3 regions of the Sphingobium sp. GW821-FHT02B05 genome follow, and region 2 is predicted to be linked to each of the others. Evidence: riboswitches for the same ligand, from Rfam matches in the RefSeq annotation. Region 2 holds a riboswitch; each other region holds the start of a gene.
What was found. A riboswitch is a leader RNA that binds a small molecule or an ion and turns the genes downstream of it on or off. The one in region 2 is predicted to bind cobalamin.

Region 1 (3,272 bases), on a different contig from region 2:
TTGGGCAGGGCCGAGCCGATCGCTGATCGAGCTGCCGCTCTCGACCGCCTTTGCCGGCCTGTTGCGCGGGGGCGGGGAGCGGCTTTATCGTGCGGCGCAGGCAATGGGGCCGCTGGCAGGTGCGCTGTCGCGAGCACGGATGCTCAGCCGCATTCCGCTGACGCCGGAGGGGGTGCCGCTTCACGAGGCGATAGCCGCTATCGACGCCCTGATCGAGGAGGGCGTGCCGGTTCTCAACTTCAGCTTCCATTCGCCGACACTGGAACCGGGGCATACCCCCTATGTTCGCAGCGAAAGCGACCGAACGGCCTTTTATGCCTGGTGGGATGGGGTGTTGGCGCATCTGGCGCGTCGGAATGTGGCCGCTGCGACCCTGGATCAATTCATTGCTGCGGTTCCCGCGCATTCACGGGCTTGCCAAGCGGCCTAATGCTGCCTATCGGCTGCGCAAGTGGGGCCTGTAGCTCAATTGGTTAGAGCTGTCCGCTCATAACGGATAGGTTGCGGGTTCAAGTCCTGCCGGGCCCACCACATATTGCACCCAGATCGGGTCAAATGGTATGGATAACTCCTTAACATACAAAGAGTTACTCGGCCATAACAGACCGGGACAGTTCATAACGAATCAGGACAGTTTAGCGAAATTAGGGGTAAAATTGGGGGTAAAGCGCGCCGATTTGGGGGTAAAATTCCCATGCCGCTTACCATCACTGAAGTTAAGAACGCCAAGGCCGGTCGAAGCGACTACAAGCTGGCTGATCCCAATGGCTTATATCTGAATGTATCGAAGGCTGGGGACAAAACCTGGCGCTTCAAATACAGAGTGGGTGTGAAAGAGAAATCTCTCACGCTCGGTCGCTACCCTTTAATGGGCCTTGTCGCAGCGCGGAATGCTCTTCTCTTCTGCACCTGGGGATCGAAAATGGCCCCCTGTAGGGCAAAGAAGGGTCGGTTTCACCGAAAGCGAACGCCTTGGGTTGGGACGAAGTTGTCGCTCCAGGCTTTTTCATTAGCTGTCAGGTAAAGCCAGAACCAGCCACTGCCAAGATGCAGCCAGAAACTCCTAGGCGCAATCTTGCCGTCTATTTGCGTAAGGTAGGAATATCATTCTGCTCGAGGCGATCCACCTCTGGTGGGGCAGATGTCAAAATCGCTTGCCCTGGCAAAATTGAGATCATAAGCAAGCGCGTCCGCTCGAAACCTTTGGGATTTGGGAGGATAAAGATCGCGTCGGTTCCCCGGAGACGGGGATTAAAATGGGAACGCGGTGCGGATGGCGTGCGCCGTCCAAATCCGAGGCTGTCCCTGCAACTGTAAGTGGCGAGCGCGATATACAGGCGCGGACGGCATCATGACCGATCCGCCAGCCACTGGGCCGGACGCTGAAACATGCGAGGCCTGGGAAGGCCGTATATCAAGCGATGACCCATGAGCCAGGAGACCTGCCGGCGTCTGGTCGCTCTTGCCTTGGTCCAGGGGATGGCCGCGGCACGGTATACTCCGTCTGAGCGACGAACGAGCGGCTGGGGCCGCATCGGACGCTGTGTGTCGGTCGCCCCTGGCGTCCGGCCGATGCCGGCTGCCGACCGTTTTTTGAACGGCACGCCCCCGCCCGATTGTCGTGCGACGCCGACGGGGGAAGATCATGTTGAAGTTCACACCGGCTGCGATTGCGGCCTTCTCTTTTGCTGCGCCCGGCGCCTTTGCCCAACCCGCCGATGAGAATAGCGGCGATGCGGCGATCATCGTGACGGGCATGGTCGATCCGCTGCGCCTCAACCAGAAGAATGAGGGGGCCAGCCGCCTTGGCCTGACCGCGCTGGAAATGCCGTCCAGTGTCGAGACGCTGGATGGCGACGCCATCCGACTGCGCGGCGACCTGACCATTCAGGATGCCGCAGCGCGGGCGACGGGCATCGTCAACACGTCCGGCGTCTTTGGGTACGGCCTGTCTGCGCGCGGCTTCACCGGGCAGAATTCGGTCATGACGCTCTATGACGGGATGCGCATGTATAACAATACGCTGACCTTCCCGGCGGACCCGTGGATGGCGCAAAGCGTGGAGATACTGCGCGGCCCTGCCTCCGTCCTATATGGTGAGGGGGCGATTGGCGGCGCGGTCAATGTCGTGCGCAAGCGGCCGTCCGATGACATGCAGGTCAGCGGGCGCGTGGGCATATCTTCCTATGACAGTTTCACTATAGGGGTCGGTGCAGGTGGCCCGGTAACGGACGGTATCGCTTTCCGTGCGGATGCCAGCGTCCGCCGGTCCGAAGGCTGGATGGCGCGGGGCGACGCCGATGCGGTGGCGCTGGCCGGGGCGATTCGGCTGAAGCCTGCCGCGAACATGAGCATCACTCTGTCCCATGATCATAGCGAGCAAAATCCGCGCACATGGTTCGGCGTGCCGCTGGTGAACGGGAAGCTCGACCGGTCGATCCGCAGGAACAACTATAATGTCGCCGACGCCCGGCTGCGCTTCCGCGATAACTGGAGCCAAGCGAAGGTAGAATGGACGCCGTCGGATGCGCTGACGATCCGCAGCACCTTTTATCACCTGTGGGCTAACAAATATTGGAAGAACGCCGAAAGCGCCACCTATGTGCCAGCAACGGACAGCAATCCCGCGCAGGTGCGTCAATCCAGTTTCTTGGAACTCTACCACATCCAGAAGCAGACCGGGAACCGCACCACCGCCACGCTGAACCATGGCATAGGCGGACTGGACAACACTCTGGTGGTCGGCTTCGACGTCAATCGCATCAGTTACAAAAATGTCAGCAACAGCGGCAATAATGCGACGCGCTTGGTCGATGCGGTCGATCCCGATCCGGGCCTGTTCATCCATCAGCCCGGCGCGCCAACCAGGCCGCGCTACACCAACCGCATCCGCCAATATGCTGTCTTTGCCGAAGACCGTTTGAAGTTCAGCGAGCAATTTTCGCTGGTCGGCGGGCTGCGTTACGACCGGCCGGAAATCACCAAGACGGATTATGTGAGCGCGGCCAACAATTTCACCGCGACGCCCGATGCCGTGACCTGGCGCATGGGGGCGGTCTATAATCCGGTGCCCTCGCTTGCGCTCTATGGCCAATATGCGACCGCCGCCGATCCGGTCGGCGCGCTGGTGTCCACCAGCGCCGCGCAGAGCGATTTCGACCTGTCGACCGGTCGCCAATATGAGGCGGGGATCAAGCATATCTTCTGGGGATCGCGCGGCCAGTGGACGCTGGCCGTCTATGATATCGTCAAGCGCAAGCTGCTGACGTCCG
Region 2 (3,272 bases):
TAATTGCCGTCGATCGTCAACCGGCCGACATGGGCGACACCGGCCAGTTCCAGTCCATGCGTCTCGCTCCGCTGGACATTGGCGTAATAGCCAAGCCGCGGCGTGGTCGTATCGGGCGCGTAGCAGAGGGGCGGCCGGTTGGTCGTCGGGCAGCCATTATAGGTAATGAGATTATCGGTGCTTCTGTCGAACCAGGTGGCCGACAGGATCAAGCCATGATCGAACAGATGCTGTTCGACACCCGCGTCCCAGCCATGCGACTTTTCCGGCACCAGCGCCATATTCCCATAGTCGCTGTAGAGTTGATAGAGCGTCGGCGCCTTGAACCCTTCGCCATAGCTGGCACGCAATATCGTGCTGTCCTTGGCCAGCGCCCAGGCCGCGCCTGCGCCAAAGACGGTATTGCCGCCGAAGGTCGAATGATGGTCGTAGCGCACCCCGCCATTGAGGGTCAGCCCCGTCAACGGTTCGACATTCAATTGTGCATAAAGGCTGTCGATATCGGCCGACCCACGGATGGTCGGATAGGTCGCCAGGCTGTTGGGGGGCGACGCGGTGCGCATCCGCTGCTCTTCGCGTTCCGCGCCGAAGGTCGCCGTCCATCCCTGCGCGATCGTCAGCCCGCCCTGATATTCGTAGCGGTTGGTTTCGCCCCTGGCCGCGAAGCTGAGCGGGCGCAGCTTGCGCGACGGGTTGATATTGTCGCGCACCGTCTCGCTACGACTGAAGGACAGGCGGTTGTGCAGTGCCCCGCCGAACAGGTCGGCATTGAGGCCCGCATAACCGATCCACTCCTCGGTCTGCGAATATTCCGGACTGTCCGGCACGGTCCCGGCACTGTCGATGTCGGTCCGCCCCTTGGCATAATAGCCGCGCACATCGACCGACAGGCCCGGCGCCAGCGCCACGCCCAATCGGCCATTAAGCGTGCCGTTGCTGTAGCCGTCCTTCTCCCTGGCGCCATAGCGCGGGCTTATCGCGGAAATCCCCTGCGTCGTGAAGCGGCTGCCTGCGACCTGCCAATCGAGCGCGCCCTGCCGACCGCCCAGCGCCGCGCGGGCACTGACGGTGTCGCGCGATCCCGCCTCGATATCGAAGCTGCCTTCGATCGGCCGCCGCGGGTGCGCGGTCACGACATTGACGACGCCGCCGATCGCCTGGCTACCCCACAGGATCGACTGCGGCCCGCGCAAAATCTCGATCCGGTCGATATCACCGGTCATCAGCGTCGCGAAATTATAGCCGCCACCGGTCGAGGACGGATCGGCCAGTTTGACGCCATCTATCACCAGCACGGTCTGGTCGGCCTCTGCGCCGCGGATGCGGATCGCGGTCGCCGTTCCATAGCCGCCATTGCGCGTGAAGCTGATGCCGGGCGTGCGGATCAGCAGGTCCGATACCGTCAGCGCCTGCGCCGCGTCGATCGCTGGCTTGTCGAGCACGGTGATGCTCGACGCCACTTGCCCGATCGCCTGCGGCTGGCGAAGGGCCGTGACGATCACCTCATTCGCATCCTCCGCCATGGCCGGCATCGATAGGCCCGCCAGAATGACAAATCCGCTTTTTGAAATCCAGTGCATGATCATCCCCCAGTCTTTGACAGGACCGGGCGGACGCGACGCGACAGCGATGCCGAACGCCCATGCGCACGACATCCCAGCCGCGCGAGTCCGCACGGTCAGCTTGTCGTTGCGCGAGGATATCCTCGTTCGACCGGCACACCCTGTCCGGACGAAGAACGACCGCGACAGGCAGGTCTCCTGGCTTGCGGGTCCATGCCGTTTCGAAGCGCCTTCTCGGGATCATGATCCCAATGGCCTGTGCCTCGATGGCTCGCCGCTCACAGTTGCAGGGGCAGCCGGGGTCTTGAACCCCGTTCCCTTTTGATCCCCTTGCGGGGAACCTGACGCACTGGCCGCCGTAATGGAGTAGGATCAGGCGATCAAGTGGAAGAAGCCGCCCGTCACATGGCCCACCCGATGGCCTGCCGGGCCAATCTCCTGCCCTTCCGCATCGGCCATGTCGGCCAGCGCTTCGCCTTCGCTGGCGGTGATGCTGGCATAGTGAAACTCATGGCCGAGCAATGGCTGCCCGGCAGGGGCGAAGCTGCTGTCCTGGCGCAGCCGGGCACGGCGATAGCCCAATGTCCTGCGCCGCTGTGCGAAGCTGCTGTCCATCGGCAGCAGGCCCGCCATGGCATGCACCGCGCCATCGCCATCCTCCAGCGAGCGGCCCAGCACCATGTAACCGCCACATTCGCCATGAACCGATCGATTTTGCGCAAAGGCGCGAAGGCCCGTCAGGAAATGCTGATTGGCCGCGATCCGCCCGGCATGGAGTTCGGGATAGCCGCCGGGCAGCCAGCAGGCATCGCAATGCGCCGGCGGCGCTTCATCCGCCAGCGGCGAGAAGAAGTGCAGTTCCGCCCCGGCCGATCGCCACCAATGCGCCATATGGGGATAAAAGAAGCTGAAAGCCGTATCGCGGGCGATGGCGATCCGTTGACCCGGCGGATGTATGGCGGAATTGAGTGCCGGGAAATCTGCCGTCGCTCCGGCCGCAGCATGGATCGCGTGCAGATCGCATTGTGTTGCTATGCGCTGCGCTATCACTGCTATCCGTGCTTCCAGTTCGTCCGTCTCGCCGGCCTGCACCAGACCCAGATGGCGGGACGGCATGACCAGCCCCTCATCGGCCGAAATCGCGCCCAGCAGCGGCAGGCCAATCCGCGCGAAGCCATCCTCTATCATGCGGCGATGGCGTGGGCTGGCCACCCGGTTGGCGATCACGCCGGCAATGGCGGGCGCGCCCGGAAAGGTCGCGCAGCCATGCGCCACCGCTGCCACCGTCTGCGCAGCGGCACGGGCATCGACGACCAGCAGTATCGGCCAGCCAAGCAGGCGCGCGATATCGGCGGACGCGCCCGACCTGCCTTCCGCTCGTGCGCCGTCATACAGGCCCATCGCGCCTTCTGCGACAACGAGTTGGACAGTCGATGCGACCTGTGCGGCCAACCCGCGCAGCATCGCCGGCGCCATTGCGAAGCCGTCCAGATTGATCGAGGGCCGCCCGGTCGCGGCCGCGTGAAAGGCCGGGTCGATATAATCAGGCCCGCATTTGGCACCTTGCACGGCCAGACCCCGATCGGCAAAGGCCCGTTGCAGGCCGATCGTCAGCATCGTCTTGCCGGCACCCGATGCGGGCGCGCCGACGATCAGCCCTTTTCCAAACCTCACAGATCGTCGCTCGACGCGGCAAAGCCCTCAATCAGG
Region 3 (3,272 bases), on a different contig from region 2:
GCGGCTCACCAGTTCCGGTTCACCACCCGGCGCCGGGGCATGATGCGCGGCATGCGACGCCTCATAACCGATCGCCAGGTCGATCTGCGGTTCGGCGATCACGCGCGCGACCAATGTGGCGAGCAGGGCCGCCAGGATGCCGGCCAGCATCCCGCGCCACAATAATGTCCGGGTCATGACCGGGCGTCAGTGACAGGGAAAGCCGAGGAGATGGCGGCCGTCATGCACATATTCATGCACATACATGCCGTCGAACAGCGCCAAGGCCCCCTGTTCGGTGCTGACGAAATAGAGGAAGATGAGCGCGATCAGCGTGCCCAGCACGGCCCAGGGCGCGATATCCGCGACCGGGATGGTGGCATCGCCACGAACGGGGATGAACGGATCGTCGAACAGAGCGGCGGTGTTCGCCATGGCCTGATACTCCTGCACGGGATTGCGCGTCCCCGGAAATGATGTCGCAGTTCGGAAGGAAGGTCTGGCTCTCGACGTCGGCTATGGACGGCGATAACAGTGGCGCGACCGCGCCGGAATTGCACCGGCTTCTTCTTTCTGAACGACCCGTGCTTTAGGCTGAGCGGGGGGACGCCGTCAATCATCTGCCGGAGGCTGTGCTGCCGACATTATTGCTGTTGCTTTGTGCCGGACCGACGCGCGCCAGCCGACGGGGTGGCTTTCCTGCCGTTGACGAGGCGCTGGACGATGCTGGCCGGCGCGATGCCGCCGCGCTGTCGCTGCCCGCCCGTTTCCGACATTCGGTACAGTCCAGTCCCTCCCTGTCCGCCATGGAAACGGCGCAGGCCATGGGCGTCACGCCCCTGCCCCAACCGGCATTGCGCGACATCGACCATGGCCGCTGGGCCGGGCACGGTTTTGCGACGATCGCGGCGCAGGAACCCGACGCGCTGGCCCAATGGCTGGCCGATCCGGCGCAGGGTAGCCCGGATGGCGAGAGCCTGTATGCCTGTCAGTTGCGCATGGGCGCCTGGCTTGATGCCCTTGCCGCGAGCGAGGCATCCGTCTGCGCCCTGACCCACCCGATGCCGATCCGCGCCGTAATCGCCCATGCGCTCGACATGCCGTTGCGCGCCAGCCTGTCCATCGACATCGCACCGCTATCGCGCACCACCCTGTCCTTCAATGGCCGCTGGCGGCTCCAGTCGCTGGAGCCGGGCTGAAAAGAGTTGCGGACCTTCATTGCCGCCTCTATCCGCATGTCTGCCCATGCGTCTTGCGACATAGGGCGAAAAGATCGCGCCGGTGCCTCGCAAGAGGCTTAAAATGGGAACGCGGTGCGGGCGGCGACAAGCAGCCCTAATCCGAGGCTGTCCCTGCAACTGTAAGTGGCGAGCGCGATACACAGATGCGACGGGGCAAGGCGCCCGTGCCGCAGCCACTGGGCCGGACGCTGCAACATGCGAGGCCTGGGAAGGCCGTGTATCAAGCGATGACCCATGAGCCAGGAGACCTGCCGGCGTCTGGTCGCTCTTGCTTTGGTCCAGGGGATGGCCAGGGCACGGTCCAACCCGTCTGAGCGACGAACGAAGCGGCAGGGGCCGCACGATGCGCGAAGGCCGGCTGCCCTGACATGGGTGCCCGACCGCTCTCGCTCATCGACCGTTCGCAAACGGTACGTCCCTGCGTTTTTGATAACGCGCGATAAGGGACAAGATCATGAGCAAAGTGCCGACCACCGTCATCACCGGATTTCTGGGCGCGGGCAAGACCACGCTGATCCGCCATATGTTGCACAATGCCAAGGGGCGCCGGCTGGCGCTCATCATCAACGAATTTGGCGATGTCGGCGTGGACGGCGAACTGGTGAAGGGCTGCAATGACGCGGCCTGCCCGGAGGACGATATCGTCGAACTGGCCAATGGCTGCATCTGCTGCACCGTGGCCGACGATTTCCTGCCGACCATGCAGAAGCTGCTCGACCGGCCCAATCCACCCGACCATATCATCATCGAAACCAGCGGCCTGGCCCTGCCCAAGCCGCTGGTGAAGGCGTTCCAATGGCCCGACATCCGCACCCGCGCCACGGTGGACGGGGTGATCGCGCTGATCGACGCCGACGCGGTGGCGGCCGGCCGCTTCGCCACGGACGAGGCGGCATTGGCGGCGGCGCGCGCGGCCGACCCCAATCTGGACCATGACAGCCCGCTGGAGGAATTGTTCGAGGAGCAACTGGTCTGCGCCGACATGGTGGTGCTGAACAAGACCGACCTGGTCGACGCCGCCACGCTGGCGACGGTGGAGGCGCAGGTGAAGGCGGAAACCCGCCCCGGCGTGGCGATCATCCATAGCGCGCAAGGCGCCGTCGATCCGGCCGCACTGCTGGGCCTGAGCGCGGCGGCCGAAGATGATCTGGACGCCCGCCCGTCGCATATCGACGGGATGGAGGAGCATGACCATGATGATTTCGACAGCTTCATCCTGTCGGGCGGCGATATTGCCGATGTCGATGCGCTGGTCGCGCAGCTGAACGCCACGATTGCCGCCCATGACATTTTGCGGGTCAAGGGCATGGTGGCGGTGGCCGGCAAACCATCGCGGCTGGTGGTGCAGGCGGTCGGCCCGCGCATCCAGCATTATTTCGACCGCGCCTGGAAGGACGGGGAAACCCGGCGCACCCAGCTGGTCGTGATCGGCCAGAAGGGGCTGGATCGCCCTGCCATAGAGGATGCGCTCAAGCCGGTCATCGGCTGATGCATCTTCTGTCCGCCACGCCCGGCACGATATCCAATGGCGAGGAGGCGATCGACCTGGACCAGTCGCCGGGCGATATCGTGATCCTGACGGTGGCGGACAGCGAACTGGCCTGCTTCGCCAAGGCGGCGGCGCGCCTGACGGATGAAGATCCGACGGGCAGTGCGCCCAGCGTGCGCCTCGCCAATCTGCTCCAGCTGCGCCACCCCTATTCGGTCGACCTTTATGTCGAGAAGGTGATCGCCAAGGCGAAATTCGTCTGCGTCATCCTGCTCGGCGGCAAAAGCTACTGGCCCTATGGCATAGATGAAATCGCGCAGGTCGCGCGGGAGCGGGGCATCGCCTTCGCCGCGATCGCCGACGGGCGGGAGGATGACCCTGCGCTCGACCGGGCGTCGACCGTGCCGGCGGCATTGATCGACCGGCTGCGCGCCTATCTGCGGCAGGGTGGCATGGCCAATGCGCTGGGCTTCCTGCGCACGGCTGCGCACACGATCGGGCGCGATGCCGGCATGCCCGACGATCCGGTGCCGGTCGCCGATGCCGGCCTCTATCTCTCCGGC

Region 1: it holds a riboswitch for cobalamin, as region 2 does, so the genes downstream of both, AC07UX_RS03510 (TonB-dependent receptor) here and AC07UX_RS20115 (TonB-dependent receptor plug domain-containing protein) in region 2, are expected to answer to the same signal.
Region 3: it holds a riboswitch for cobalamin, as region 2 does, so the genes downstream of both, cobW (cobalamin biosynthesis protein CobW) here and AC07UX_RS20115 (TonB-dependent receptor plug domain-containing protein) in region 2, are expected to answer to the same signal.

The regions. Positions count from the first base shown of each region.
Region 1 covers NZ_JBWKVW010000001.1:684,638-687,909, forward strand. The annotation lists gene AC07UX_RS03495 (polysaccharide deacetylase family protein) at 1-430, shown strand, start outside; tRNA gene AC07UX_RS03500 (tRNA-Ile) at 455-531, shown strand; gene AC07UX_RS03505 (Arm DNA-binding domain-containing protein) at 695-1,024, shown strand; cobalamin riboswitch at 1,215-1,464, shown strand; gene AC07UX_RS03510 (TonB-dependent receptor) at 1,646-3,272, shown strand, end outside.
Region 2 covers NZ_JBWKVW010000013.1:65,184-68,455, reverse strand. The annotation lists gene AC07UX_RS20115 (TonB-dependent receptor plug domain-containing protein) at 1-1,523, opposite strand, end outside; cobalamin riboswitch at 1,734-1,922, opposite strand; gene AC07UX_RS20110 (cobyrinic acid a,c-diamide synthase CobB) at 1,935-3,236, opposite strand; gene AC07UX_RS20105 (TetR/AcrR family transcriptional regulator) at 3,233-3,272, opposite strand, start outside.
Region 3 covers NZ_JBWKVW010000012.1:20,743-24,014, reverse strand. The annotation lists gene AC07UX_RS19505 (CbtA family protein) at 1-177, opposite strand, end outside; gene AC07UX_RS19500 (CbtB domain-containing protein) at 187-414, opposite strand; gene AC07UX_RS19495 (histidine phosphatase family protein) at 612-1,178, shown strand; cobalamin riboswitch at 1,247-1,490, shown strand; gene cobW (cobalamin biosynthesis protein CobW) at 1,675-2,709, shown strand; gene cobN (cobaltochelatase subunit CobN) at 2,709-3,272, shown strand, end outside.